4 regions of the Klebsiella sp. WOUb02 genome follow, and region 3 is predicted to be linked to each of the others. Evidence: predicted binding sites of a transcription regulator. Region 3 holds the regulator's gene; each other region holds the start of a gene.

Region 1 (7,460 bases), on a different replicon from region 3:
AAAGCGGGCGATGTTTTCCGCCAGCGTCCCGGCAAATAGCTGGATATCCTGCGGCAGATAGCCGATATGCGGACCCAGCGCCGTTTTATCCCACTGATGGATTTCGGCATCGTCCAGCCGCACGCTGCCGGATAGCGGTTTCTGCACGCCAACCAGCTGCTTCATCAGCTGCGTTTTACCCGAACCAGAGGCGCCAATCACCCCCAGAACGGTGCCGGCAGCCAGCGAAAACTGCAACTGCATTAATATGGGCTGACGGCCTCCCGGCGCGGTAATCGTCAGTCTGCTCAACGCGTAAATGTCCCCGGGGCGCGGGCAGCGGTAAACGCTCGGGCTGCGGCGGATTCGCGGCCAGCAGCACCTGCAGCCGCTGCCAGGCCTCGCGGGCCGCCAGCCACTGCTTCCAGCTGCCGATCAGCTGATCGATAGGCCCCAGCACGCGGCCAATCAGGATCGAGCCGGCGATCATCATGCCGGAGGTGATATCGCCGTTAACCGCCAGCAGCGCGCCGCAGCCGAGCATCAGCGACTGCAGAGCCAGCCGCAGCGTGCGCGTCAGGGAGGTGATCAGCGCCATTCTCTCGCTACCGCGGCTTTGCAAATGTAAAAACTCTGCGTGCTGGCAGCGCCAGCGCTGACGCAGGGTTTGCAGCATCCCCATCGCCTCTATCGCTTCGGCCTGCCGAAGCTGGCCGTTGGCCCGCTGGCTGGCATGGAGCGCGACCTTTCCCGCCCGCTCCAGCAGCGGCTGGCTTAAGCGCAGATTGAGCCAGGCCAGCGCCAGCAGCAGCGCCGCGCCGAGGGTCGCCAGAACGCCAAGCCACGGATGCAGCAGATAAACCACCAGCAGATAGAGGGGAAACCAGGGGGCGTCAAAAAAGGCGAACAGCGCGCTGCCGGTGGCGAACTGGCGTAAGCTGGTGAGGTCATTTAACGCCTGGCCTGCCAGGACGTTACCCGTTTTCAGGTTGGTGCCGAACGCGGCGTCAAAAACCCGCGCGTTAAGACGCATATCCAGCTGCGCGCCGAGGCGGATGACCAGCCCGCTGCGCACCCACTCCATCAGGCCAAGAAACAGCAGCAGGCCGACGATCATCAGGGTCAGCATCGTCAGCGTCATAAGGTTGCCGGACGGCAGGACCCGATCGTAGACCTGCAGCATATATAGCGCCGGCGAGAGCATCAGAATATTGATCGCCGCAGTAAAAAGCGCCACGCACCAGAAGCCGCGCCGGCAGGTCGCCAGCGCCGCCAGAATCTCCTGCCGTCCTGCCTGAGGCGCCTGAGTTTCGCTCATTCTTTCTCCTGCCTGAACCGTTTCCCCGCCGTGGCGGGGAAACGGTAGGGTTATGCCGCCAGCAGATCCGTATGGTCTGCGGTTGCCGATGAGCCCACGACCGCCGCGATCTGATCGAAGGTCGAATCGATGCTCAGGTTGTACTGGTCAAGGATGCCGTTCAGCGCGGTTTCCAGCGCGCTGGTATCGCCGGACATCAGGCCATAAACCACCTCATGCACGATACCGTCATGACCTTCGGACTGCGCGCTGCTCAGGCCCAGTCCGCTGAAGCTAACGTCCAGCGCCTGGATGTTGTACGGCGAAGAAGTGCCGCCCTGCAGGCCGTCGCCGAACGACAGGCCGTCAAGGGAGCCGTACAGCGTGTGTGCCGGGTCGGCAAACAGGGTATAGGTTAAGTTTCCTTCCGCCACGAATGAGGTGATGTTATTCGCGGTACTGGTGATAGCGTACTGGCTTCCGGACAGCGCACCGCCGTAGAAGCCGCCGGAGTTGCTATCGTCCACGTTACCGTTGGTATGGTTAACGTCACCAAATGTGGCTGACCATTCAGCCAGATAATCATGAATGCTATAGCTGCCTACAGAGTCTGTCGTAATCCACTGAAAATGCCATATTGGTCTCCTGATATTACAGATATCGCGGCCTTTTTACGTGCAGAGCACGCCCGAACTGCGCCGCGTCATACGGGGGTTAAAAGCGATATTCGATGCCGCCCTGCACGGTGCGCCCGCGGCCTAAGGTATTGCCCAGGGTTTCGCCATAGCTGACCACGTAGGCGCGGTTGGAGACGTTCTCCACGGAGCCGCGCAGCGTCAGGTTGTCGGTCACGCGGTAGCTGGCGTAAAGGTCAAACAGGGTGTAGCGCGGCCAGTCGGCCAGATAGGGGTAGTTGCTCGGGACGCTGTGATCCTGATATCCCGGCGCAAAACGCACCGTGACGCCGGCGTCGAGCTTGCGGTCAAAGGCGCGACCGCCGAGGGTCAACGAGCCGCGATCGCCGGGGAGGAACGCGGCGGAGCTGAACTGGCTGCCGCCGTCGCAGGTCACGAAGTTGTTCGCCTCGTCATTATCTTCCCAGTACCAGTTATTGGCGCTGCCGGCGCCCTGCTGCTTCCCGCCCAGCCACGCTTTCCGCGAGCAAAACTCGTTTTTGCCGATCATGTGCGTGTAGGTGAAGTCGGTATACACAAAGCCCGCATCGTAGTTCAGCTGATACTCGATCCCGCGGAAACGGGTGCTGTTGAGGTTATTGACGTAGGCGGTGTTGCCCAGCCCCGGTTGGGTGATGCCCGGCTTTTCGCGGTTAATCGCCATGCTGATATAGTTCGATACCTTGGTATCGAAGTAAGCCACTTTAACCGCCAGGCGATCCTCCTCCTGCAGCAGGCCGCCTTTCAGCAGGTTCACCCCCACTTCCCAGGCGCGGGAGCGTTCCGCCTGCAGGAACGGGTTGGGATACTGCGTGGAGTCGCCGTGGGCGCTGCCGCTGGTCAGGGTTTCGGTAATCGCCGGCGGACGCCAGGAGCGACCGTAGGTGGTATACAGCTCCAGCCAGTCGACGCCCGGCTTCACCGCCAGCGCCAGCGTCGGCGAGACGCGGGACTCTTCGCGATCCACCAGCCATTCATGGTAAGAGCTGGAGATGAGGCAGCCGCTCAGACGACGCGAGGTGCAGGGATTATCAATGGTGTAGGTCGCTTCGGGGTAATTCATGCCGGTGGTGCCGCGCAGACGATAGCGGTCATAGCGCAGCCCGCCTTCGACGGTAAGCCAGTCGTCGTACTCGTAGGTCAGCGTGGAGAACAGGCTGAATATCGACCGATTCCCGCCGGGCGTCACGCCCTCCATATCCTCAGACGTTGAGCGGCTGGTGGCTTTGTCATAGTAAAACTCTGCGCCGTAGTTCGCCTTCAGCGTATGCTCCGCGGCCAGCGAGAAGTGCGAGGTGTTTTGCAGCTGGGCGCCGTAGGTGCGCAGGCGGGTTTGCGTCCAGTAATCGTCCGTCGTCCCGCTGCCGTAAGTATCGCTGTTCGAGTCGGTATCGACGTAATAGAGCTTGGCGTGCAGATCGAGCCAGTCGCGATCGTAGGGCGCGAGGCTGTAGTCGAGAGCGACGTTGCGCGCCATCACCACGTCGTAGCCGCTCTGCTTCCAGCCCAGCGTCCGGTCATCGCCTTCGCCGACGGCGGTCAGGGTGCTGGCCGTCGGCGAACTCACCTGGGTTTGCAGATAGCTCAGCTGCAGGCGCTGGTTGGCGGGCAGATTCCAGCCCACCTTCGCCATCCGCGACAGCATCTTGTAGCGGCTGTCGGTAATCTGATTGTTTTTTAAGGCGCTGGCGTAGCGATCGTAGTTGCCGGTGTCGTTGTTGACGCGAATGTCGCCGATATCGCCTTTATTGCCCGGCCAGTAGTCGCTCAGGTGGCGCTCGCTGGCGGCCAGCAGAATATCCCCCGTCTCATTGCCCCACGCCAGCGCGCCGCTGCCGATAAAGCGGGTGCCGTTATCGCCGGTGCTGGCGTGCAGCTTGCCGCCCAGCTCTTTGCCGTCATAGATGAAATCGCTGGCGTTGAGAGTGTTAAAGGTGGCGATGCCGCCCAGCGTGCCGGCGCTGCCCATGCCGCCGGTGGTGCCTTTGTCGACGGTGACCCCGCTCAGCAGCTCCGGATCGATATACATGGTGCCGTTACGCTGACCGTGGCCGCTCTTCTGGAAGTTCTGCCGCATGCCGTCGATGTTCATGTTAACGCGGCCATAGTCCTGCATCCCGCGAATATTCACCGACAGGGCCGGGTCCTGCTGGCTCACGCTGGAGTAAACGCCGGCGGTCTGTTCGAGAATATCCGCCGCGTGCCGAGCCGGCCGATCGTCCATCTTCTTGCGGTCGATCACGCTGACCGAGCGAGGCTGTTCGTAGACCCAGTCATCGGCGGAATAATTTAAGGTAGCGGTAACGGTCAAGGTGTCGTCATTCACCGGCCCGCCGATGCGGGTTTCATCGGCGCGCTTCGTGCGGAGAATTATCTGCCCGTCGGCGGTAAATTCCGGCGCCACGGCGTTGTTGCCAATCAGCTGACGTAGCGCGGCGGCGATCGGCATCGTGCCGTTCAGCGGCTGCGACTTCATCCCCTGCACCGTGCGGTCTTCAAAAAAGATCTGCACGCCGGACTGCTCGCCAAATCGTAGCAGCGCGCTTTGCAGGGATTGCGGGGGAATGGCGAAGGTTTTGTTCTGTTTTACCGCTTCCGTTGCCGCCGACGCGGCCTGGCTCAGAGCCGGCGCTGTCAGCGCTAACGTCAGAGATATGGCAAAAGCAAGGCGACGACGGCTTTTGCAAAATTGGGGCTGTAATGGGTGCATGTGTGTACTCAATTATCGTTGATAATGGTAATCAATCTCATTCAACAATAAAGACGAACGACGTACGCAAACCCGTAAAAATTTTTTAGAAAAAGTAAAAATATAAAAATGGGGCCACAAAAACGCCCGCAGAGCCTAGTACAGGAGCGTCATTCCCGGCAGCGTCACCTGCTTCGCCCCCAGCGTCTGGCGCAGGGTTTCAACGGCGCGATCGGGCTGCTTGAGCGCGAAGGCGCCGCTGACGGTCCGCTTTCTCAGCGCCGGATTGACGACGACAACGGTTTGGTTCTGGTAGCGGTTTATCCGCGCGATCGCCTCGCTTACCGGCTGCTGGTCGATAATCAGCCAGCCGCGCCGCCAGGCGAACTGCGCCGGCGAAACCGAGTGCCGCGTCAGGCGATTATCGGCATAGCGCGCGCCCTGCTGCTCAGCCAACACCAGCGACTGCCCTTTATAGCTGACCCGCACGCTGTGCTCGTGCACCGCCACGTCCGCCCCGCTGCCGTCAAGATCGACGCTGAACTGCGTCCCTAATGCCTGGGTGGTGCCGCCGTTCGCCTCTACGCGAAAGGGGCGCGTCTCGCGGCTGCTCAGCGGCGCCACGGTAAACCAGGCGTTGCCGGACAGCAGCGTAACCCGCCGCTCCCGGTCGTTAAAATGCAGCTCGATGGCGCTGCGGCTATCGAGATCGACCCGGCTGCCGTCCGGCAGCGTCACCTGGCGAATTTCGCCGGCGGCGGTGTAATAATCGGCCTGCCAGCGCAGCCAGGCGTCGGGAAGCAGAAGCAGTGCGGGCAGGGACGCCAGCACCACGACGGCGGCGGCCGCCCAGTGGCGCCAGCGGGGACGAGCGCTCGCCGCCGGCGGGACGGGCAGAGGTAGAGGAACCACCGTGGACGATAGCGTATCCGCCGCCCGGGCAGCCGGGGCCGATCGCGGCAGCGTGCCGAGCATCAGCCACAGCCTGCTGCGCCTGAATCAGCGCGTCGGCATGCTGCGGATCGGCCTCCCGCCACGCGGCCATCTCCCGCTCCTCATCATCCGTCAGCGACCGCTCGGCCATTTTCACAGCCCATAGCGCGGCCTGCTGACGTATTGCCTCACTCAACTGACTCATTTCACTGCTTCCTGACTATCCGGGTTAATCATTAAGACGTTTGAACCAGGTAAAACCCGTAAAAAAAATGCCATTATTTCTGTATTCCGCACATCAGGGTAGCCAGCGCCTGCGCCAGATGTTTTTCTACGGTGCTGAGCGATACGCCCAGCCGCGCCGCAATTTCCGCCTGCGGCAGCCCCTCAAGCCGGCTAAGACGAAAAATAGCCTGCGTCCGTTCCGGCAGATTCATCAGCTGGCCGATAATCCTCTCAACCTGCTGCAGGTCAATCGCGCGCTGCTCGGCGCCCGGATCGTCGCTGGGAAAGTGGGCCATCTCATCATCGCTGAACGCCATGGTTTGCCGCCGCTGCTGCTGGCGGTAGTGATCGAACAGCAGATTCCTCGCCGTACGGAACAGATAGGACTCACTATCCTGAATTTTTCCCTGCGGATAATGCTCAAAGAGGCGGGCAAAGCTCTCCTGCATCAGATCGTCAGCCAGCTGCGCATCGTGCAGTTGGCTTTTCAGATACGCCAACAGCGGCTGGGCATGACGCTCAAACAGCACCTGCAACTCAATATTGGACATTAACTTTTCCCTGAAGAGCCTGCATCAAAGCCACTATAAATCACATAAATGATTCTCATTTTCAACTGGCTTTTTTGACCGCGCCGCGGCGGAAGCGTTCGGAGGGAGGCGGATGGGGGCGGGCTTAGCGCTCGTCGGCTTCCTCCAGCGGAACGATGCGCCACTCGTTCGGCTGCTGTCCGGGCGAAATCCACATCGGCACCACGTTACCGAGCCGGATGCCGTAGGGCGTACCGAGCGCATGGCGGCGCAGCACGCGAAACACGCCGGAATGGGCGATAATCAACGGGCGCTCGTACTGCGTCAGGATCGTATTCAGCGCGCCGGTCACCCGCTGGCAAAACGCTTCCCAGCTCTCCCCGCCCGGCGGCGTCTCTTCATAGGGCGGCTGCTCCGTCCACGGGCGCTGCTCTAACTCCCCCCAGTCCCGCTCGCGCAGATCGTCGAACACCGTATAGGGCACGCCGGGGAGCGCCAGTTCGGCCGTTTGCCGCGCGCGCAGCAGCGGGCTGACGGCGACGCCGTTCCAGCGATAGCGCCCCAGCAGCGGACGAACCTCCTGCGCCTGCAGCTCGCCCTCTTCGGTAAGCGGTACGTCCGTGCTTCCGCCGATCAGTTTATCCCGGTTGAGGGCCGTTTCGCCGTGGCGAACGAAGACAAAAGGCTTACAGATTATTGGCATAGTTCCATCTCGATCGTCGGATGAGTCATAATTTGGCAGCTCAACGCCTGCTGCCACAGAAGCGGGTTGTCAATGGCGATAAACAGCGGCGCGAAATAGCGGCAGGAGAGCTGAGAGATCAGCGTTTGCAGACAGTCTGACGGTGGGGTGCACATTCCAGCGGCAAAAATCGACGTCGCCTGCCAGCCACTGCTGGTGAGCGAGCTGATTCAGGTGGCCGGTAAACAGGGTTCGATGCTGAAAATCCTCCCGCGCCCGCAGCGCGCCCGCCATGCCGCTCATGCCGTCGGGGTCGGCGGCCAATACCAGCGGCGCGTGGGGCGAAAAGAGCGGAAGCGCCGCGGCCAGCGCCCGCAGCTCCGCGGCGACGCCATGCTGCAGACTGCCATCGTCATGCTCCGCCATCTGCGCCAGCATGTGCAGGCAGGCG
Region 2 (7,460 bases), 1.5 Mb from region 3:
GTCCGGAATCAGCAGCGCGTGCGCGGCCTGGCTCACCAGCTCCGGCTGCTGTTCAACCAGAGCGCGCAGCTGGTACAGGGTGTTGAACGGCAGAAACTGGATGCCGCTGCGGCGATAGATATCCGCGCGGCCCATCTGCTCTTCGGCATGCTGCATCAGGCCGCGGGTGCGGTCGTCGCGATAGGACACCGCCGGACCGACGCGCTGGCCCTGCTTGTTGAGCAGGACATAATCCACGCCCCAGGTATCAATGCCGATGCTATCGATAAGGATGCCCTGCGCGCACACCTTCTCCAGTCCGCGGCGAATGTCGCCTTCCAGGCTATCGATATCCCAGCAGTCATAGCCATCCACCTGGCGCAGGCCGTTGGTAAAACGGTGGATTTCACGCAGCGTCAGCGCACGCTGTCCGCTTTCATAGCTGGCGAGCATCACCCGCCCGCTGGAGGCGCCTAAATCAACGGCGACACAATGACGAAAACTCATGGCAGAGATCCTTCTGAAAATCATTGCCAGCAGTCTAAAAAAGTCGCCGGTCGCGCACCTTCTTGCCACGGACAGGGATATTTCCCGGCTGGCAAGGAAGCAAAGGTGGCCGTGAGAGAGCTCACAATTTCATTCTGTCGCGATGGGCGTGGCGGATGTGACGTTGTCCGCAGTTCCCGATCTTTCCGGCTGTTTCTTGAAAAAGCGGCAGGCTTTACGAAGTTTGCGGTCAAAAATTGAAGGCCGGATTGCCGGTCCTTAATTACTATTTGCCACACTGATTGATAACATTTCTCATTACGAGGGCGCTGCCATGACCATATTGCACAGTGTGGATTTCTTTAAGTCCGGTACTTCTGCTGTTGCTATTGAGCCACGTCTCCCTCAGTCGGCGTTTCCGGAACATCACCATGATTTCCATGAAATTGTTATCGTTGAGCACGGGACGGGGATCCACGTTTTTAACGGCCAGCCCTATACCATCAGCGGCGGCTCGGTGTGCTTTATTCGCGATCGCGATCGCCATCTTTATGAACACACCGATAATCTGTGCCTGACCAACGTGCTCTACCGCGCGCCGGATGCGTTTCGCTTTCTCAACGGCCTGAATCTGCTGCTGCCGCAGGAGCAGGAGGGCAACTATCTTTCGCACTGGCGGGTTAATCAGGGGGCCTTGCAGCAGGTGCGTCAGCTCGTCAACCAGATGGAAAGCCTCGGCGCTGAGTCGGATGTGCATACCATTGCCAGTCGCGAAATCCTGTTTATGCAGCTGCTGGTGCTGCTGCGCAAAAGCAGCCTCGCGGAAGGGGCCGCCGATAGCGAGGCGCGGCTCAATCATCTGATGGCGTGGCTGGAAGATCACTTTGCCGAGGATGTCTGCTGGGAAGAGGTGGCGGCGCAGTTTTCGCTGTCGCTGCGCACGCTGCATCGTCAGCTCAAGCAGCAGACCGGCCTGACGCCGCAGCGCTACCTGAACCGGGTGCGGCTGATGAAGGCGCGCCATCTGCTGCGGCACAGCGATGACAGCGTCACGGATATCGCTTATCGCTGCGGATTCGGCGACAGTAACCACTTTTCGACGCTATTTCGCCGCGAGTTTTCCTGGTCGCCGCGTGATATCCGCCAGGGGCGCGACGCCATTCTTCAGTAACGCGAGAGCAGTCAACGTTTTAGTCAGCAAAATGCGAATAATGAAACGTTATTTGCGCCTGGAGTTGTCGCGGTGGCCGGTCAGTTGATTCTTCGCAAAGATGAGTTTTTTGCCTCGCCCTCTCAGGCGGTGGCGGTAGCGGATCGCTACCCGCAAAACGTCTTCGCCGAGCATACCCATGAGTTCTGCGAACTGGTGCTGGTATGGCGGGGAAACGGCCTGCACGTGCTGAACGATCGCCCGTGGCGCATTACCCGCGGCGATCTGTTCTATATCCGCGCGGAAGACAAGCACTCCTACGCCTCGGTTAACGATTTGGTCCTGCAAAACGTCATCTACTGCCCGGATCGGCTGCGGCTCAATTTTGACTGGGCGGCCCATATTCCCGGCCTGTTCGGTACGCCGTGGCTCCCGCACTGGCGGATTGGCAGCTCCGGGATGACCCAGGTGCGGCAGGTGATTACCCAGCTTGAGCAGGAGAGCACCCGCAGCGACGCCCAGGCCAATCAGATGGCCGAGCTGCTGTTCGCCCAGCTGGCGCTGAGCTTGCACCGCCATCGCTACGCGACCGATAACCTGGCGGCGACCCAAAGTGAAGCCCTGCTCGATAAACTGCTGACCGAGCTGGCCGGCAGCCTGAACAGGCCCTTTTTTCTCGATCGTTTTTGCGCGCGGGAAGCGTGCAGCGAGCGCGCCCTGCGCCAGCAGTTTCGCCAGCAGACCGGGATGACGATCAACCACTATTTACGTCAGCTGAGGATTTGCCACGCGCAGTACCTGCTGCAGCATACGGAGCGGCTAATTGGCGAAGTCGCCATGCTGTGCGGATTTGAAGACAGTAACTACTTTTCGGTGGTCTTTAACCGTGAAATTGGCATGACGCCGGGGCAGTGGCGGCAACGCAGTCGCGTCGCCGCTTAGGTGATTTAGTTCGCCATTCCCAGGCCGACAATATTGGCGGCGATAATGATCACCACGCAGCCGAGACTGAGCACGCCGACCGGACGCCGCCCGGCGTTTTTCCACTCCTTCAGCACCAGCCCAACCAGCCCGCCGCACAGAACGTAGAAGCTCATATGCAGCATCCAGCTCATATAGTCGTACTGTGCCGGAATGCTGGCGTGGCCTCATGCGTAGAAAAAGAACTGCAGATACCACATCAGGCCGCCGAGAGCGGAAAGCAGAATATTGGCGATGATGAGCGGTTTTGCCCGCGAGAAGTCCGCTTTTATCGACAAATTCTTCACTTTGGCCAGCCGAATAAAGCAGAATCCGAGGTTTACCAGCGCGCCGCCGCCCATGATGATCACGTAGCTTGGCAGGGCGGTGTACAGCGGGTCGACCCCCAGCGCCGCGGCGGCTTCGTGCATCGGTTTGGCGGCGTTCATCGCAAACGACATCCCCGCCGAGAAAATACCGCACATCACCGCCAACAGCAGGCCTTTTTTCAGATTGAAGTCTTCGGCTTTAATGCCCATTTTGCGCTCTTTCAGCTGCCCCGCGCGGGTCACAATAGCCACGCCAATCACCGCGACCAGCACGCCGAGCAGCGTCATCTGGCCGCCTTTGGTATTGACTAAAACCCCGAACTGACCGTTGAGAATCGGGGTCATTAACGTACCGACGATCAGGGTAATACCAATGGCGATACCGATCCCCATCGACATGCCGAGATAGCGCATGGTCAGGCCGTAGTTGATATTGCCGATCCCCCACATTGCGCCGAACAGGAAGACCGGTAGCAGAGTCGAGGCGCTGAAGGAGCCGTAATAGGCCCAAAAATCAGGCAACAGCATGGCGCTGATAGTCCAGGGAAGGATCAGCCAGGAGACAATCCCGCCGATAGACCACATGGTTTCCCATGACCACTGTTTAACTTGTTTGAACGGAGCATAGAAACAGGCTGCACTGGCCGCACCTATCAAATGCCAAAAAATGCCCATCGTAATCGCGTGATTCATTGATCTTATCCTCATCTATTTTTTATCGGATAAATCTTCTTCCGACCCGATGAGTGTAAAAATCGGTCAGTTTTATCGCCTTCAGGCTGTTGCCACGTGTTGGAAAACCCTGGCAACCAACGGCTTAATTACTTGTTCCAGATCACAAAATCGCAGGTATCACACTCTGTTATAACCTTATTAAAAATACGGCATTGATAAGCGTTTTCAATATCATTTAATTAACTATAATGAACCAACTGCTTACGCGGCCTTAACACTTCAGCCGCTCGACAATAATGGAGATGATTATGAGTTTTACACTGCCAGCCCTGCCGTACGCTTATGACGCCCTGGAACCGCATTTCGACAAGCAGACTATGGAAATCCACCATACTAAGCACCACCAGGCTTACGTTAACAACGCCAACGCTGCGCTGGAAAGCCTGCCGGAATTCGCCGATCTGTCTGCTGAAGAGCTGATTACTAAACTGGATCAGCTGCCGGCTGACAAAAAGGGTCCTCTGCGTAACAACGCGGGCGGTCACGCTAACCATAGCCTGTTCTGGAAAGGCCTGAAAACCGGTACCACTCTGCAGGGCGATCTGAAAGCGGCTATCGAGCGCGATTTCGGTTCTGTTGACAACTTCAAGGCTGAGTTTGAGAAAGCGGCAGCCACTCGTTTCGGTTCCGGCTGGGCGTGGCTGGTGCTGAAAGGCGACAAACTGGCCGTGGTTTCTACCGCGAACCAGGACTCCCCGCTGATGGGTGAAGCTATCTCCGGAGCTTCCGGTTTCCCGATCCTGGGCCTGGACGTGTGGGAACACGCTTACTACCTGAAATTCCAGAACCGTCGTCCGGACTACATCAAAGAGTTCTGGAACGTGGTTAACTGGGACGAAGCCGCAGCGCGTTTTGCCGCCAAAAAATAAGGTTGCATTGTGCTGACCGAGAAGCGAGTCTGATGGCTCGCTTTTTTTATACCTGTAGCAGGGGGGCAGCAGATGCACTATCCGGTGAACGTCTTTGTAGGCAAAATAAGGGATTACGAAGGAAGCCGTCCGAGCGCCATCGGGAAAATCCAGGTCGACGGCGAGTTAATCCTCGGCGATCTGGGGCTGGAAGGCGATGAGCAGGCGGAAACGAAAATTCACGGCGGTCCGGATCGCGCGATCTGCCAGTACCCGCGTGAGCACTACGCCGACTGGACCCGTGAATTCCCCCAGCAGGCCGACCTTTTCTGCGCGCCGGCCTTTGGCGAAAACCTTTCTGCAGAAGGGATGACCGAGAAAAATGTCTATATCGGCGATATCTTTCGCTGGGGCGAGGCGCTGATTCAGGTGACGCAGCCGCGATCGCCGTGCTTTAAGCTCAACTTCCATTTTGCCATCAGCGATATGGCCCAGCGCATGCAAAATAGCGGTAAAACCGGCTGGCTGTATCGGGTGGTGGCGGGGGGCGTGGTCTCCTGCGACGCGCCGCTGGAGCTGGTGTCCCGGGTGAGCGATATCAGCGTACACGAGGCCGGCGCGATTGCCTGGCATATGCCGTTTGATGATGAGCAGTATCATCGCCTGCTCTCTGCCGGAGGGCTGTCGGTAAGCTGGAGCCGCACCATGCAGAAGCGGCGTTTAAGCGGGCAGATCGAAGATAGCTCCCGCCGACTGTGGGGCAAATAATGCTTCCCCGGCTGCGGGCGCAGGCCGGGGACACCTCGTCAGGTACGCTTATACAGCGGCAGCCAGATGGTCAGCCGCAGGCCGCCCAGCGGGCTGTCGTCGGCCTTCACCCAACCGCGATGCTGCTGAATAGCGGCTTCGACAATCGCCAGTCCCAGACCGGTACCGCCTGACTCGCGATCGCGCGCTTCGTCGGTCCGGTAGAACGGGCGGAAAATCTGCTCGCGATCCTCAGGGCTGACGCCCGGCCCGTCATCATCGACGTTAACCGTGATACCGTCTTTATCCACCGAGAAGCTCACCGAAATTCGGGTATGCGAGTAGCGCAGGGCGTTGCGGACGATATTCTCCAGCGCGCTTTCCAGCGCGTTGGGGTTGCCGTACAGCGGCCAGGGACCCGGCGGATACTCCACGGTGAACGATTTCCCTACCTGCTCGGCCTCAAAGGCGGCGTTATCCAGCACCTCGCCCCACAGCTGGTTGGCTTTTACCGTCTCGCTGACCAGCGCGTTGTTGGCCTGATTGCGCGACATCACCAGCAGATCGTTGATCATGCTGTCCAACCGATGCGCCTCCATCTCAATACGCTCCAGCTCCTTGCTCTCGCCGCTGCGGCGGCGCAGCAGCGCGGTGCCCAGTCTGCAGGCGCGTAAGCGGCGTGCGCAGCTCGTGGGAGATATCGGAGAGCAGACGCTGCTGGCTGGTCATCATCCGTTCCAGGGCGGTGACCATCTGGTTAAAGCTGGTCCCGGCGGCCAAAAACTCCTGCGGGCCGGCTTCCAGTTCCGGGTGCTGGCGCAGGTTCCCCTGGGCGACCTCGTCGGCGGCGTTTTTCAGCTTACGCGCCGGTTTTGCCAGACTCCACGCCAGCCATAGCAGCAGCGGGGCGCTGACCAGCATGGTGACGATAAGCAGCAGCAGCGGACGGTCAAACAGCAGGTTGATGAAATCGGATTGGGACGTGCTGGCGGGGCGGATCAGATAGAGCTGATAATTATCTTCGCCATCCCTGACGGAAAACGGGCCGACCATTTCCAGACGACCGTAGCGTTTTTTCTGCGGATGATCGGCGTTATCGGCCTGGCCGATAAAGTTGCGAATAATCTGCATTTCGTTGCGTTCTGCGCCGATAACGCGCCCTTCGCTGGTGACCAGCAGCAGGCGCTGTCCCGGCGGAGCCCATTTATCTATCGCCCGAAACAGACGACGCCACCACATCAGATCGTTGGGGGGATCGGTTGCCAGTTCGGCCTCAACGTGCTGCTCAATCATGATGCCCTGGCGTTGCTCGCTTTCCAGAAGTTCGGTCATCTGGCGCGAATCCAGCTTAGGCAGCATCAGAACCAGCATCAACACCAGCGCCAGCGTGAGCCAGAAAATAGCGAAGATGCGTGCGGTTAAACTTCCAATCATGAAGCTGAGACCATCAGATAGCCGCGCCCGCGCAGGGTTTTAAACCACTGGTGGCCGTCTTTTCGTTCCGGCAGCTTACGCCGCAGGTTAGAAATATGCATATCGATGGCGCGGTCGAACGGCGTCAGGCGTTTACCCAATACTTCCTGACTCAGGTGCTCACGAGAGACCACCTGGCCAAGGTGCTGCGCCAGCAGGTACAGCAGGGTGAACTCCGTGCCGGTCAGCTCCAGCGTTTGACCATCGAAATTGGCTTCCTGGCGGCCTGGGTTGAGGCTCAATGCGTCAACCTCCAGCGTCGGCGATCCCACTTCGGTGGTTTGCTGCTGCTCGCTCCAGTGGGAGCGGCGCAGAATCGCGCGTATGCGCGCCACCAGCTCACGATCGTTAAACGGCTTAGGCAGATAGTCATCCGCGCCCAGTTCAAGGCCGAGAACGCGATCCAGCTCGCTACCGCGGGCAGTTAGCATGATAACGGGAGTCTGGTGTGTCTGACGCAACTCTTTAAGCGTATCGATACCGTTTTTCTTCGGCATCATCACATCAAGTAAAAGTAAATCGATGCTGTCGTCCAGGAGAGCCAGCGCCTGTTCCCCGTCATGGGCTACGAGCACGTTAAAGCCTTCCATATCGAGCAGCTCTTTTAACAGGGAGGTGAGCTCCCGGTCATCATCAACTAACAGGATTTTGTTCATTGTTTAAATACCTCCGAGGCAGAAATTACGTCATCAAGGCTCGCTAATCCATGACTTTACGTTGTTTTACACCCCCTGACGCATGTTTGCAGCCCGA
Region 3 (7,460 bases):
GGCGATAAGTACAAAACCAACCTTTCGCATTCAACCTGGAACGCCAACCTGGATTTCCAGTCCGGCTATGCTGCCGATATGTTTGGTATTGACGTGGCTGCCTTTACCGCAATTGAGATGGCGGAAAGCAGCGAAAGCGGCCACCCGAACGAAATTGCCTTCTCCTCAAGGAATAAAGCCTACGACGAAGATTACTCCGGCGATAAGAGCGGGATCAGCCTCTATAAAGCGGCGGCGAAATTTAAGTATGGCCCGGTGTGGGCGCGTGCTGGCTACATTCAACCAACCGGGCAAACGCTGCTGGCTCCGCACTGGAGCTTTATGCCGGGCACTTATCAGGGCGCTGAAGCCGGGGCCAACTTTGATTACGGCGACTCTGGCGCGCTGAGCTTCTCCTACATGTGGACCAACGAATACAAAGCGCCGTGGCACATTGAGATGGATGAGTTCTACCAGAACGATAAGAAGACGAAAGTCGATTATCTGCACTCCATCGGCGCCAAATATGATTTTAAAAACGACCTCGTGCTGGAGGCCGCGTTTGGCCAGGCTCAGGGCTATATCGACCAGTATTTTGCTAAGGCCAGCTATAAATTTGACGTTGCCGGCACCCCGTTAAACACCAGCTATCAGTTCTACGGCACCCGCGATAAGGTCAGCAACGGCGGCGCGAACGATATTTACGACGGCACCGCCTGGCTGCAGGCGCTGACCTTTGGCTACAAGGTTGCCGACGTGCTGGACCTGCGTCTGGAAGGCACCTGGGTTAAGGCCGAGGGCCAGCAGGGCTACTTCCTGCAGCGTATGACCCCAACCTACGCATCTTCTAACGGTCGCCTGGACGTGTGGTGGGATAACCGCTCCGACTTCAACGCCAACGGTGAAAAGGCCGTGTTCTTCGGCGCCATGTATGACATGAAAAACTGGAATATGCCGGGCTGGGCGTTTGGCGCGTCTTACGTTTATGCATGGGATGCGAAGCCGGGCAAAATGGCGACGCCAGATGCCTACTACAACGCCGACAAACGTCTGGAAGAGTCGGCCTACAGCCTCGATGCCATGTATACCGTGCAGGATGGCCGGGCGAAGGGAACGTTGTTCAAGCTCCACTTCACCCAGTACGACAACCACTCCGATATTCCTAGCTGGAGCGGCGGCTACGGCAATATCTTCCAGGATGAGCGCGACGTGAAGTTTATGGTTATTGCTCCGTTCACTATTTTCTGATGCCGCAGCCGCGGGCGTAAGCCTGCCGCCAGTCCGTGAGGTTGATTATGAAAAAGCTATTGCTCATCGCCATGCTGGCATCGGGCCTGGTGGCCTGTACGCAGTCACCGGCGCCAAAAGAAGATACTAAATTGAAGGACGCCTACAGCGCCTGCATCAATACGGCAGAAGGGAATCCGGATAAAGTTCAGGCCTGCCAGAGCGTGCTGAACGTTCTTAAAGAGGATAAGCAGCACCAGCAGTTCGCCACGCAGGAAAGCGTGCGCGTGCTGGATTATCAGCAGTGTATCCTGGCGACCCGCACCGGCAACGATCAGGCGGTGAAAGCCCGCTGCGACCAGATCTGGAAAGAGATCCGCCGCAACAATACCCGGCCCTGATTTCCCTCGTACCTCCTATTTGCGGGCATAAAAAAAGCCAACCTTCGGGTTGGCTTTTTGCTGCTTACGCGGCGGGAAACTATTTTTCCACCGCGTCGTGCGCGTGTTCATTTTCGCGGCAATCGCCTTCCGCACAGTGGCCGTACAGGTACAGGCTGTGGTTGGTCAGGCGGATACCGTGACGGTGGGCAATTTCACGCTGACGCGCTTCGATGGAGTCATCGCTGAACTCAATCACTTTGCCGCAATCGAGGCAAATCAGGTGATCGTGATGATGCTGCTGCGTCAGTTCGAAAACGGATTTACCGCCTTCAAAATTATGGCGGGTAACAATGCCGGCATCATCAAACTGGTTCAGTACGCGGTAAACGGTGGCCAGACCGATCTCTTCACCCATGTCGATCAGGCGTTTGTATAAATCTTCCGCGCTGACGTGATGGTTATCCGGCCCCTGCAGCACTTCCAGAATTTTTAATCGTGGAAGTGTGACTTTCAGGCCAGCCTTCTTCAATGCGGTATTGTTGTCAGTCATGCGGAATCTGTCCTGTTGCTAAACGATCTACTTCCATTAGCGGAAGTAATACAGAGAATCACCCGATGTAATGCGTTTCATTATAGAACTGCCATGATGAAATGAAAACCGCAAGCATCGAGCCTTTTATGCTGTCAAAAACGAGGCACAGGCTACAAACTGCGTCACGTCTCCTCGTTAAATCAGAGGACATTGTACAGATATGTGATTAAAAGTTAAAAACTTGTAGCTATTAGTTTTATTGCTTTTACCTATTAATACGGCGATATCCCAGGATAGCGCCGTTTAACGATCAGGCGTTTATGATTTCTTCGAGATGCAGTTCTTCAGAAACCTGCTTAACCCATTTCTCTACGCGCTCGTTGGTCAGCTCAGGCTGACGGTCTTCATCGATAGCCAGACCGACGAAATGGTCGTCATCAGCGAGACCTTTAGAGGCTTCGAAATGGTAGCCCGCCGTTGGCCAGTGGCCGACGATGGTTGCGCCGCGCGGTTCGATGATGTCGCGAATGGTTCCCAGCGCGTCACAGAAGTATTCAGCGTAGTCTTCCTGGTCGCCGCAGCCAAACAGGGCGACGAGCTTGCCGTTGAAGTCGACCTCTTCCAGCGTCGGGAAGAAATCGTCCCAGTCACACTGTGCTTCACCGTAGTACCAGGTTGGGATGCCCAGCAGCAGAATGTCATGACCCTGCAGGTCTTCTTTGCTGCTTTTGGCAATGTCGTGAACATCAGCAACGTCTTTACCAAGCTGCTTTTGGATCATTTTTGCAATATTTTCGGTGTTGCCGGTGTCGCTGCCAAAAAAGATGCCGATGATTGCCATGAGTAAAATAACCTCTTGAAACTTAATGATGTGGTAGTGGCGTAATGCCCGCAGATAACGGCAATCATAGCAGAACAGGGAAGGGCGCGGAAACAGCAATCACGCCCGACTGCACACTCTGCTACATGAAAGTGTTGTTTTTGCGGTTTCTCAGGCTTTACTCTGGCTATGCAGGGCCGCCAGCTGGTTCATCAACATCTCTTCAATCAGATCGCTGCGGTTCATATTGCGGGCATCGGCCAGCTCATTGAGCGCATCAACCGCTTCAGCGTTGAGCTTGAGCTCCACGCGCCTTAAGCCGCGAACTTTGTCGCGTTTAAGCTGGTTGCGTTTATTGATGCGCAGCTGCTCGTCGCGCGAAAGCGGATTGGTCTTTGGTCTACCCGGGCGACGCTCGGTTGCGAACAAATCTAATGTCGTACGGTCCGTTTGTTCTTTTGCCATGATTCAGAGTGACTTCGGGGAAACAAATTGTCGGGCCATTGCCGACACAGATAGCGCGCCATAATACATCAGGCGAACCGCTGCGCCAACGACCGCGGGCATTCTGCGGCGCGGTCGGGCAGTTTTTAGCCAGTTATGCCGCTAAAGAGGAGAGATATCGGCGAATGGCGCGCAATACCGCTTCCGGTTTCTCCGCATGGACCCAATGGCCCGCGCCGGCAATCACGTGCGCGCGGGCCTGAGGGAACTGAGCCAGCAGCGCGTCGCGATACTCATCGGTCACGTAGGGTGAGTTGCCGCCCGGGATAAACAGGGCCGGATGCGGCCAGGCGGGAACCGGCTGCCAGCCAACGATATGGCTATATTGATCCCACAGGACCGGCACGTTAAACCGCCACTGGCCGTCAACGAAGGACTTCAGCAGGAACTGAATCACGCCCTCCTCCTGTAGATGCTGGCGCATAATTGCCGCCGCCTGCTGACGGGTTGCGGCGCCGGCGGCGGTCACGGCGTTGATGGCGGCAAAGATTTCGTCATGGCGGCGGACGTGATAATCCACCGGCGCGATATCGATAGCCACCAGGCCGTCGATGCGGTCAGGAGCCAGGGCGCTTAGCGCCATCACCGCTTTACCGCCCATCGAGTGGCCGATAAAGGTCGCTTTTTCCAGCTGCAGATCGTCAAGGGTGTCGAGCAGATCCTCAGCCATAGCGGCGTAGGTCATCTGCGGATCGCGCGGGGAAAGGCCGTGATTGCGCATATCGACCTGCAGGATATCGTAGTCGGCAACCAGGTCGCGTGCGAGGATCCCCAGGTTATCAAGGCTGCCAAACAGACCGTGAACGAGGACCACAGGGGAATTATTGTGCGGATTTTGTGCAGATTGCGCGCGGCTATTTAATTTCATGGCAAAGTTCTTTTTTTCGCTCCGTCGGGTTAGGGTATTATGTTGGACATTCTGCCATCCGGCTGCAAGACCCAGAGCTCTCTGAGTTTTACCGCCATCCTGGTTTGACGCTATCCGCGGTCAGGATTTGTCCTTATAATCCTGACAACTTGTATTCAGAATAAGATATCGCACTGGATTAAGATGAAAACAATTGAAGTTGATGATGATCTCTATCGCTATATTGCCAGCCACACCCAGCATATTGGTGAGAGTGCATCCGACATTTTACGGCGCATGCTGAAATTTTCCGCCGCTTCCCAGACCGCCGCCGCCGCTGCGAAAGCCGCCCCGGCGCAGGCTCCGACCGCTGCCGTTGAGGTCAAGCCTGCCAACCCGGCGAAAGATAAGGTTCGCGCGATGCGCGAGCTGCTGTTATCTGATGAATACGCCGATCAAAAGCGCGCGGTAAATCGTTTTATGCTGGTGCTAACGACGCTCTACTCGCTGGACGGCGAAGCGTTTGCTGCGGCCACCGAATCACTGCACGGACGTACGCGTACCTATTTCGCTGAAGACGCCCGCGTTCTGCTGAAAAGCGGCAATCAGACCAAACCTAAGCAGGTACCCGGCACGCCGTGGTGGGTGATTACCAATACCAATACTGGCCGTAAATGCAGCATGATTGAACATATCATGCAGTCAATGCAATTCCCCACGGAGTTGATTGAGAAGGTTTGCGGCACGATCTAGCTTTATTCACCCTTGCATCAGAAGGATCAGGCAATGGCAATCGATAAGCGTGCGGGGCAGCCTGCACAACAGAGTGATTTGATTAACGTCGCCCAGCTGACTGCCCAGTACTATGTACTGCAGCCGGAAGCAGGCAACGCGGAGCATGCGGTGAAGTTCGGGACCTCTGGCCATCGCGGCAGCGCAGGGCGCCATAACTTCAACGAGCAGCATATCCTGGCGATTGCTCAGGCGATTGCGGAAGATCGCGCGAAGAACGGTATTACCGGTCCTTGCTACGTCGGCAAGGATACTCATGCGCTCTCCGAGCCGGCCTTTATTTCCGTCCTGGAAGTGCTGGCCGCTAACGGTGTTGATGTGATCGTGCAGGAAAACAACGGCTTCACTCCGACGCCGGCGATTTCCAACGCCATTCTGGTGCACAACAAAAAAGGTGGCCCTCTGGCGGATGGCATCGTGATTACGCCGTCGCATAACCCGCCGGAAGATGGCGGTATCAAGTACAACCCGCCGAACGGCGGTCCGGCTGATACCAACGTCACCAAAGTGGTGGAGAACCGGGCGAACGAGCTGCTGGCTTCCGGCCTGCAGGGCGTGAAGCGCATCTCCCTCGATGCGGCTCTGGCCTCGGGCCACGTCAAAGAGCAAGATCTGGTTCAGCCGTTTATTGAAGGGCTGGCGGATATCGTCGATATGGCGGCGATTCAAAAAGCGGGCCTCAAGCTTGGCGTCGATCCGCTGGGCGGCTCCGGGATTGAATACTGGAAGCGCATCGCCGAGCACTACAAGCTGGATCTGACCATCGTTAACGATCATGTCGATCAAACCTTCCGCTTTATGCACCTGGATAAAGACGGCGCCATCCGCATGGACTGCTCGTCCGAGTGCGCGATGGCCGGCCTGCTGGCGCTGCGCGATAAGTTCGATCTGGCCTTCGCCAACGATCCGGATTACGACCGCCACGGCATCGTGACCCCGGCCGGGCTGATGAACCCGAACCACTATCTGGCGGTGGCGATTAACTATCTGTTCCAGCACCGTCCGCAGTGGGGCAAAGAGGTTGCCGTCGGCAAAACGCTGGTCTCCTCGGCGATGATCGACCGCGTGGTCGGCGACCTCGGTCGTAAGCTGGTGGAAGTGCCGGTGGGCTTTAAATGGTTCGTTGACGGCCTGTTTGACGGCAGCTTTGGCTTCGGCGGTGAAGAGAGCGCGGGCGCTTCGTTCCTGCGTTTTGACGGCACGCCGTGGTCCACCGACAAAGACGGTATCATCATGTGCCTGCTGGCCGCGGAAATCACCGCCGTCACCGGCAAAAATCCGCAGCAGCACTACGATGAGCTGGCCGCACGCTTCGGCGCGCCGAGCTATAACCGTCTGCAGGCATCGGCAACCTCCGCGCAAAAAGCGGCGCTGTCGAAGCTGTCGCCGGAGATGGTCAGCGCAAGCACGCTGGCGGGCGATCCGATCACCGCTCGCCTGACCGCCGCGCCGGGCAACGGCGCGTCGATCGGCGGCCTGAAAGTGATGACCGATAACGGCTGGTTTGCCGCCCGTCCGTCAGGCACGGAAGACGCCTACAAGATCTACTGCGAAAGCTTCCTCGGCGAAGAGCATCGCAAGCAGATTGAGAAAGAGGCGGTAGAAATTGTCAGCGAAGTGCTGAAAAACGCCTAAACGAAAAAGGAGCCGCAGGGCTTAATGCCGATCAGTTAAGCATGAAATGATCGGTTGAACGATCCGGTGGCTGTGCAAGAATCCGTAATCTCATGGAAGATTACGGATTTTTTTATGCTACTTAGTCAGGCTCTTGATGCCGTTCATAATTTTACTCCTCAGGAGTTTGCCGCTCTCTCAGACCTGCTGTCACCAGAGCTGATTGACCAGTGTCTGGCTGATACTGGCGTGGTGACTCTGCGAAAACGCCGCCTCTCTATGGAAATGATGGTCTGGGCAGTAACCGGTATGGCCCTGTTCCGCTCCCACTCCATGAATCAGATTGTCTCCCACCTTGATATTCTTCTGCCCGGAAAAAGACCTTTTGTGGCACCCAGTGCCGTTGTTCAGGCCCGTCAGCGGCTCGGGGAGGATGTTGTCCGCCTGATGTTCGAGAAAACACAACAGCTGTGGTTCGAAAAATTACCGCTGTCACACTGGAATGGACTCACGCTAATGGCCGTAGACGGCACAGTGTGGCGGACCCCTGATACACCGGAAAATGACGCTGCTTTCGGCAGGACAGCGAATGCGTATAGCTGTTCAGAATGGCCACAGGTGCGTATGGTCTGTCAGATGGAAGTCACAAGCCATCTACTCTCAGCGGTCGCTTTCACCAGCGTCACTGACAGCGGTGAAGCAGAGCTTGCTGCTCAGCTTACAGCACAAACGCCCGACCGTACCCTGACCATTATGGACAAA
Region 4 (7,460 bases), on a different replicon from region 3:
CAGCGGCCTGCGCTGCGGGCTGCTGCACTATGGGCTGCTGTGCATGATTGCGCTGACGATCGTCGCGACGCTGAAAGCGGTGGGGATTATTCTGTCGATTTCGCTGCTGATCGCTCCGGGCGCCATCGCGCTGCTGCTGACGCGGCGTTTTATCAGCGCCCTGCTGCTGGCGGTGGCGCTTGCCGTGAGCTGTTCGCTGGGGGGAGTCTGGCTGTCGTTCTATCTCGATAGCGCCCCGGCGCCCACCATCGTGGTGCTGTTCAGCGCGCTGTTCGTCATGACGTTCGTTTATACTTCGATGCGCGATAGCCGGACGCAGGCCGATTCCGCGGAGGTCGAGGGCTAGCGCCGGCTATTTTTTAGGCCGGTACTTTTCCGGCAGCTCGGGGACCGGCCGCTTATCGTCAATCAGATGACGGATGGTTAATAGCGGGTGGCGCCAGAGCATTCGCGACCCCGCCCAGCGCATGATCTGCTTCATCTCTTCGCGTTTTGCCGGCTGATAGCAGTGCACCGGACACTGCTTGCAGGCCGGCTTTTCTTCACCAAACACGCATTTATCCAGCCGCTTATCGGCATAGGCATTGAGCGCCTGATAGTGCTCCGCGTCGGCTATCGCCTCCGGACAGCGGCGCTGATAGAGCGAAATCATCCTGCTGATGGTCTCTTTTTCGCGATCGATACGTTTACCCGCCATAACCTGCCCCCGGCAACAAAGATGCACTTATAATACACCTTCAGGCGGCGCGGCGCAGCCGCTTACTCCCTGAGGATTAGGCCGGTTTATCCACGTGCCCCAGCGATTTTTCCGGGAAGCAGACGTCGCGTACCCGCCGCTTAAGCTCCGCCGCATCGGGGAAGCCCTCATCCTGCTTGCGATCCCAGATTTGCACATCGTCCACGCTGATGGTGAATATTCCCCCGGTTCCCGGCACCAGCGTGACCGAGGCGATATCGGTGCTGAAGGTGTGCAGCAGCTCCTGCGCCATCCAGCTGGCGCGCAGCATCCAGTTGCACTGGGAGCAGTAGGTGATGGTAATGGCGCGTTTAGTCATTGCTATCCTCAATAATCCTTACCCAAATGATCAGGTACGTTAATCGTTAAGCCGAATTGTAATCAACTTTATGGATAAAATGTGGAGATATAATGAATTGGTTGCAAATGGAAATACTTATCATTAGTATTCGCAGGATCACAGGGAAGGAATTCGCCAGCAAAGGGAAATCACGGGGTGAATCGACCAATCTGGAAGTAACGCGTGAGCCGATACTAATAATTATCAAGGCGTGGCTACTATGTACAAATCCACTCAATCAGCGGCATGGTTTAAAAAAAGCCTGCTGGTGACTTCTTTGCTCGCAGCAATTTATCAGACCACCGCCGGGGCGGCTGACAGCACCAATAAAAAACTCACCAACGATGCATCGTCCGATGATAGCTCGGAGGTGATGACCGTGACCGCACCGGCCCCCGTGCTGAAAGCGGGCAGCGAACACTCCATTAGCGCTCAGGATCTGCAGGATAAAGGCGCCAAAGATTTCGGTTCCATCATGCGCTATGAGCCGCTGATTGGCGCCACCGGCGCCAGCGGCGGATCGGGCAACGGCAAAAGCGGCTTCGACCGCGGCGGCTACACCGGCTACAACATTCGCGGCATGGAGAGCAACCGCGTCGGTATCGACGTTGACGGTATCGCCCAGCCGAACGCCACCGGACGCAGCTACGTCAGCCGGGCAGGCCTCAACACCTTCGGCATCGGCCGCGACTACATTGACCCGTACATGTACGGCAGCATCGATATTCAGTCCGGCGCCACCTCCACCGAAACGGCCAACAGCTCCATCGGCGGTAACGTCTCTTTCCGTCCGAAATCGGCCGATGACTACCTGCGTCCGGGCAAAACCAGCGCCTTCGGCTACCAGAGCGGCTACGACTCCGCCGACCGCAGCTGGCACAACGGCGTCACCATCGCCGGCGGCGATGAGACCCTGCGCGGGATCTTCGTCTACAGCCGTCGCGACGGTCAGGAAACGGAAAATAACAGCGGGACAATCGATTCATACCCGGCCAACTGGCACTCCGACGCCTTTATGACCTCCGGGATCTGGCAGCCAAATGAAGAGCACAAGCTGACCGGCACCTTCGATTACTACCATAAAACCAACCATACGCATTACGACGTCTGGGACTCCAGCGGCAACAGCACGATTGGCGATGCCACCCAGACCAGCCAGACCCGCCGCTGGGGGCTGAGCCTGAAAGACGACTGGACGCCGATGAACGACTATATCGATAGCGTCTCAACCAAAGTCTACTACCAGCATACCGAGGCCCACGACTCGACCTGGATGCCGGACAGCATCACCCGCACGATGGAAACGGTTAACTCCAACTACGATACCGACACCTGGGGCTTCCAGACCGCGCTGGCCAAATCTATAGGCCGCCACGATCTGAGCGCCGGCTTTAACGCCAGCACCAGCAAAACCCAGCGCCCGTTCAGCCAGTCGCCGATTCCTATCAGCTATAGCGAAATCATGCAGCCGGAAGCGGACAGCCGCGGCTATACCGTCGCCGGCTTCCTGCAGGATAAAATTAACTTCGATCTCGACAGCCATAACTTTGCCGTAATCCCGGGCATTCGCGTGGTGCACCAGTCAACTAAACCGGAAAACCTCTCGGACCTGGCCGCCAACAGCAGCGTGCTGACCGGCTCGTCGGTGGCTAATCTGTACCGCGAGAACTCCGATACCCAGGCGCTGCCGTCGTTGACCTTCCAGTACGATATGACTCCGCGCCTGATGACCTACCTGCAGTACCAGCGCGGCGCGCAGTTCCCGAACGCCAGCCAGCTGTACGGCTCGTGGAACCTCGGCTCCAGCTATGCCGGCCCCGCGCAGTACGCGCTGATCGGCAATACCGACCTGAAAACCGAGACCAGCGACAACTTCGAGTGGGGGATGAAGGGCGAGGTGACGGAAGGCATCACCATGCGCACCGCGCTGTTCTACAACAGCTATAAGAACTTTATCGCCTATAGCCGCTACACGCGCTCCGGCAACCCGGACCACTTCACCAACGTGCCGTCGAATATCTACACCATTTATCAGGCGGAAAACCGCGATAAGGCCTATATCTACGGCGGTGAAATCAGCGCCAAATTCAACTTTGGCACCTGGTTCGAAGAGGTTAACGGCCTGAGCGCCACCCTCGCCTACGGCTACAACGAAGGGAAATCAAAGTCCAGCTATAACGGCGACAAATACGTCGACCTCGATAGCGTCGCGCCAATGAAGGCTATCGTCGGCGTGGCGTGGGACGATCCGGCAAAAGTGTACGGTACCGCGCTGACCGCAACCTTTGTTAAGGGCAAACGGGCGACCGCCACCAACCGCGAGAGCTATAACAATAGCGGCTCGGCAATCACCGATTCCACCAGCGAATATATGCGCGTGCCTGGCTACGGTATGCTCGACTGGACCGCTTACTGGCAGGTGGCGAAGAACGTGCGCCTGAACGGCGGGGTTTACAACATTACCGATCGTAAATACTGGGATTACCTGAGCAGCCGTACTATCGAAACGTCGACCAACCAGGATGCCAACGATAAAGCGCTGGCGACGATGCCCGGCCGAACCTGGCAGCTGGGCGTGAACGTCGATTTTTGATCGGCCAGATAATAAGAAACCTGCCCCCGGCCATCGTGCCGGGGATACTCATCGTAGAGAAGGATGTGAATTATGCAAGACGCTCAACATCAACATGCCCCGCTGTGGCAGCGCTACCTGACCACTAAAGCGCAATCTTCCGCCAAATACGCCCGCGATATCGCCACCGAAATGGGGATTAGCGAAGCCGAACTGACCGAAGCCCGCCTCGGCTACGATGCCGTGCGTTTGCAGGACGACGCGCGCGCGATTCTGGCCGCGCTGGAAGCGGTCGGCGAAACAAAGTGCATTTGCCGCAACGAATACGCGGTACACGAGCAGGTCGGCGAATTTACCAACCAGCACCTCACCGGCCACGCCGGGCTGGTGCTCAACCCGCGGGCCCTCGATCTGCGCCTGTTTCTCAGCCAGTGGGCCAGCGCGTTCCATCTGACCGATAACGATCGTCAGAGCATTCAGTTCTTCGATCACCACGGCGACGCGCTGCTGAAGGTCTACGCCATCGAGCAAACCGATATGGTCGCCTGGGACGCGCTGATCGCTGAGCATACCCAAAGCGAACCAACGCCGCTGGAAATTCGTCCGGCGGAGATCGCAAAATATGCCGATACCGTCGACGCCGCCGCGCTGGAGAGCGAGTGGCGCGCGATGACCGACGTGCACCAGTTCTTCGTCCTGCTGAGAAAGCATAATCTGTCGCGCCAGCAGGCTTTCCGGGCGGTGAGCGACGACCTCGCCTGCCGCATTGAAAACGATGCCCTGCCGCGCCTGCTGGGCACCGTTCGCGAAGAGGGCAACGAAATTATGATTTTCGTTGGCAACCGCGGCTGCGTGCAAATTTTTACCGGCGCGCTCGAAAAGCTGCTGCCGATGCGCGGCTGGCTCAATATTTTCAATAGCACCTTTACGCTGCACCTGCGCGAAGACAGCGTGGATGAGATCTGGGTGACTCGCAAGCCGACCGCTGACGGTCACGTCACCAGCGTCGAGCTGTTCGCCAAAGATGGCACGCAGATCGCCCAGCTCTTCGGCCAGCGCAGCGAAGGCCACCCGGAGCAGGAGCAGTGGCGCAGCCAGGTTGACCGTCTGACGACGGAAGGACAGACCGCATGAAGCGCTGGCTCGTACTGCTGACGGCCTTGCCGCTGTTTGCCAGCGCCGCCGTCGAACGCATCATCACCCTCGGCGGCGACGTCACCGAAGTGGTTTACGCCCTCGATGCCCAGCAGCAGCTGGTCGCCAAAGACAGCACCAGCACCTGGCCCGCCGAGGCGCAGTCGCTGCCGGACGTCGGCTATCTGCGCCAGCTCAACGCCGAAGGGATCCTCTCGCTGCGCCCAACCCTCGTGCTGGCCAGCGCCCAGGCCCAGCCTTCGCTGGTGCTAAAAAAGGTGCAGGAAAGCAGCGTGAAGGTTATTGACGTGCCGGGGGGCTACAGCCTGGCGTCAATTGATAAAAAGGTCGCCACGATTGCCGAGGCCTTAGGCAAACAGGAACAGGGCGATGCGCTGCTGCAGAAGCTGCACCAGCAGATCGCGCAGATCCCCACCCGGCCGCTTAACAAGCGGGTGCTGTTTATTCTCAGCCACGGCGGGATGAGCACCCTGGTCGCCGGGAAGCAGACGGCGGCCGATGGCGCGATCCGCGCCGCCGGCCTGCAGAATGCGATGCAGGACTTCGACCACTACCGCAGCATGTCCCAGGAGGGTGTGGTCGCCAGCCTGCCGGATCTGGTGGTGATTTCCGCCGACGGGCTTAAGGGCATAGGGGGCGAAGCGGGCCTGTGGAAACTTCCCGGCCTCGCGCAAACCCCGGCGGGCCGCCATAAGCAGGTGCTGGTGATTGATGATATGGCGTTGCTCGGGTTTGGCCCACGCACGCCGCAGGCGATCATCACGCTGCGGCAAAAAGCGGAGCAGCTGCCCTGATGCGTGCTGCTCCCGCCCGTACTCTGTGGCTAATGCTGTTGCTGCTGGCAGGGCTGACGCTGTTCGCCACCACCCTCGGGGCGATGCGTCTGCCGCTCGCCAGCCTGTGGCCGTCCGGCGATGAAGTGCTGCGCCATATCTGGCTGACGATCCGTCTGCCTCGCGTGCTGCTGGCGCTGCTGGTAGGCGCCGCGCTGGCGCTCTCCGGCTGCGTGATGCAGGGGCTGTTTCGCAACCCGCTCGCCGACCCGGGGCTGCTGGGGATCAGCAGCGGCGCGGCGCTGGCGGTGGCCTGCTGGCTGGTGCTGCCGCTGTCGGTGCCGGTACTGGTGGCGCTGTATGCGCCGATGCTGGCGGCCTTTATCGGCAGCATGGCGGTTATGGTGGTGATTTTTATCCTCAGCCGGGCCGGCGACGGCTCGCTGTCGCGCCTGCTGCTGGTCGGGATTGCCATCAACGCGCTATGCAGCGCGCTGGTGGGCGCGCTGGCGTGGATAAGCAACGATACCCAGCCTGCGCCAGCTTTCCCTGTGGGGAATGGGCAGCCTCGGCCAGGCGGAGTGGTCTACGCTGCTGGTGGCGGCCACGCTGATGGTCCCGGCGTCGGCGGCGGTATGGTTGATGGCCTCGCGCCTCAATTTACTGCAGCTCGGCGACGAGGAAGCGCACTATCTTGGGGTTAACGTCCGGGCGCTGCAGCGGCTTCTGCTGCTGTGCAGCGCGCTGCTGGTGGCGGCATCAGTCGCCATCAGCGGAGTGATCGGCTTTATTGGCCTGGTGGTTCCGCATCTGATGCGGTTGTGGCTGGGGCCGGACCATCGCGGCCTGGTCCCCGGCTCGCTGCTCGCCGGCGCGATTTTACTGCTCCTCGCCGATACCCTCGCCCGCACCGTCGCCGCGCCCGCCGAAATGCCGGTCGGCCTGCTGACCAGCATGCTCGGCGCGCCGTGGTTTTTATGGCTTATTTTCCGCCAGCAGAGGACGATCAATGGATAACAGCTATCTCGCCCGCTCGCTGTCGCTGCGCGTCGGCCAACGCCTGCTGATTGACGATATTTCTCTGCAGCTGAGCGCGGCCGGAATGACGGCGCTGATTGGCCCGAACGGTGCGGGCAAATCGACCCTGCTCCGCCTGCTGACCGGCTTTTTAACCCCCGACAGCGGCGAACGGATCGTGGAGGGCCGGCCGCTGGAAAGCTGGACGCCGGAGGCGCTCTCCCGCCGCCGGGCGGTGATGCTGCAGCGTACCCAGCTGCACGCCGACTGGCCCGTTGAGACGGTGATCGCCATGGGGCGCTCGCCGTGGGGCAAAACCCCCGAACTGCAGACCGTGCGCAGGGTGATGGCGGAGACCGGCTGCGACCATCTGGCCGGCAGGCGCTACCCTTCGCTCTCCGGCGGCGAGCAGCAGCGGGTGCAGCTGGCCCGCTGCCTCGCCCAGCTGTGGCGCGACGACGCTCCGCAGGGCTGGCTGTTTCTTGATGAGCCGACCTCGGCGCTGGATCTTTACTATCAGCAGCACCTGCTGCGTCTGCTGAAACGGCTGACCCGCAGCGGCCTGCTGCACGTCTGCATCGTGCTGCACGATCTTAACCTCGCCGCGCTGTGGGCCGACCATATCCTGTTGATGCACCAGGGGAAGCTGGTGGCGGAAGGCACGCCGCATGAGGTGATACAGCAGCCGATCATCAGCCGCTGGTACGGCGCCGACGTGCGCACCGGCCAGCACCCCGACCACGCGATCCCGCAGGTCTATCTGGCGCCCTAATCCCGCCGCGGGTAGCGCGATCGTCCGCGCTACCCGCTTTAGCAACTGGAACGCGGATCGCTGCATCTCGTTTCGTCACTTTCCCTGAAAGTCGT

What was found. The regulator Fur, encoded in region 3, represses iron uptake genes when iron is present. The targets are predictions, from matches to a motif close to ATAATAATGAGAACNACTATCAA.
Region 1: ABOC21_RS02740 (TonB-dependent hemoglobin/transferrin/lactoferrin family receptor) is a predicted target of Fur. The motif match lies at 4,679-4,701, and genes of this name have one in related genera.
Region 2: sodA (superoxide dismutase [Mn]) is a predicted target of Fur. The motif match lies at 3,792-3,814, and genes of this name have one in related genera.
Region 4: ABOC21_RS04865 (TonB-dependent receptor domain-containing protein) is a predicted target of Fur. The motif match lies at 1,163-1,185, and genes of this name have one in related genera.

The regions. Positions count from the first base shown of each region.
Region 1 is NZ_CP170106.1:136,364-143,823, reverse strand. Features, by position in the region: partial or broken gene ABOC21_RS02750 (type I secretion system permease/ATPase) at 1-1,297, opposite strand, end outside; gene ABOC21_RS02745 (heme acquisition protein HasA) at 1,348-1,854, opposite strand; gene ABOC21_RS02740 (TonB-dependent hemoglobin/transferrin/lactoferrin family receptor) at 1,991-4,660, opposite strand; gene ABOC21_RS02735 (FecR family protein) at 4,796-5,614, opposite strand; gene ABOC21_RS02730 (RNA polymerase sigma factor) at 5,851-6,348, opposite strand; gene ABOC21_RS02725 (histidine phosphatase family protein) at 6,473-7,030, opposite strand; gene ABOC21_RS02720 (hypothetical protein) at 7,100-7,460, opposite strand, start outside.
Region 2 is NZ_CP170110.1:3,675,177-3,682,636, reverse strand. Features, by position in the region: gene rhaB (rhamnulokinase) at 1-486, opposite strand, end outside; gene rhaS (HTH-type transcriptional activator RhaS) at 800-1,636, shown strand; gene rhaR (HTH-type transcriptional activator RhaR) at 1,709-2,557, shown strand; partial or broken gene rhaT (L-rhamnose/proton symporter RhaT) at 2,563-3,597, opposite strand; gene sodA (superoxide dismutase [Mn]) at 3,888-4,508, shown strand; gene yiiM (6-hydroxyaminopurine reductase) at 4,581-5,255, shown strand; partial or broken gene cpxA (envelope stress sensor histidine kinase CpxA) at 5,294-6,668, opposite strand; gene cpxR (envelope stress response regulator transcription factor CpxR) at 6,665-7,363, opposite strand.
Region 3 is NZ_CP170110.1:2,158,310-2,165,769, reverse strand. Features, by position in the region: gene chiP (chitoporin ChiP) at 1-1,227, shown strand, start outside; gene chiQ (ChiQ/YbfN family lipoprotein) at 1,275-1,607, shown strand; gene fur (ferric iron uptake transcriptional regulator) at 1,687-2,139, opposite strand; gene fldA (flavodoxin FldA) at 2,432-2,962, opposite strand; gene ybfE (LexA regulated protein) at 3,113-3,406, opposite strand; gene ybfF (esterase) at 3,540-4,313, opposite strand; gene seqA (replication initiation negative regulator SeqA) at 4,497-5,045, shown strand; gene pgm (phosphoglucomutase (alpha-D-glucose-1,6-bisphosphate-dependent)) at 5,079-6,719, shown strand; partial or broken gene ABOC21_RS17355 (IS4 family transposase) at 6,834-7,460, shown strand, end outside.
Region 4 is NZ_CP170106.1:568,384-575,843, reverse strand. Features, by position in the region: gene sitD (iron/manganese ABC transporter permease subunit SitD) at 1-346, shown strand, start outside; gene ABOC21_RS04875 (nitrous oxide-stimulated promoter family protein) at 353-697, opposite strand; gene ABOC21_RS04870 (SelT/SelW/SelH family protein) at 774-1,055, opposite strand; gene ABOC21_RS04865 (TonB-dependent receptor domain-containing protein) at 1,297-3,669, shown strand; gene ABOC21_RS04860 (hemin-degrading factor) at 3,742-4,782, shown strand; gene ABOC21_RS04855 (heme/hemin ABC transporter substrate-binding protein) at 4,779-5,597, shown strand; partial or broken gene ABOC21_RS04850 (FecCD family ABC transporter permease) at 5,597-6,593, shown strand; gene ABOC21_RS04845 (heme ABC transporter ATP-binding protein) at 6,586-7,365, shown strand.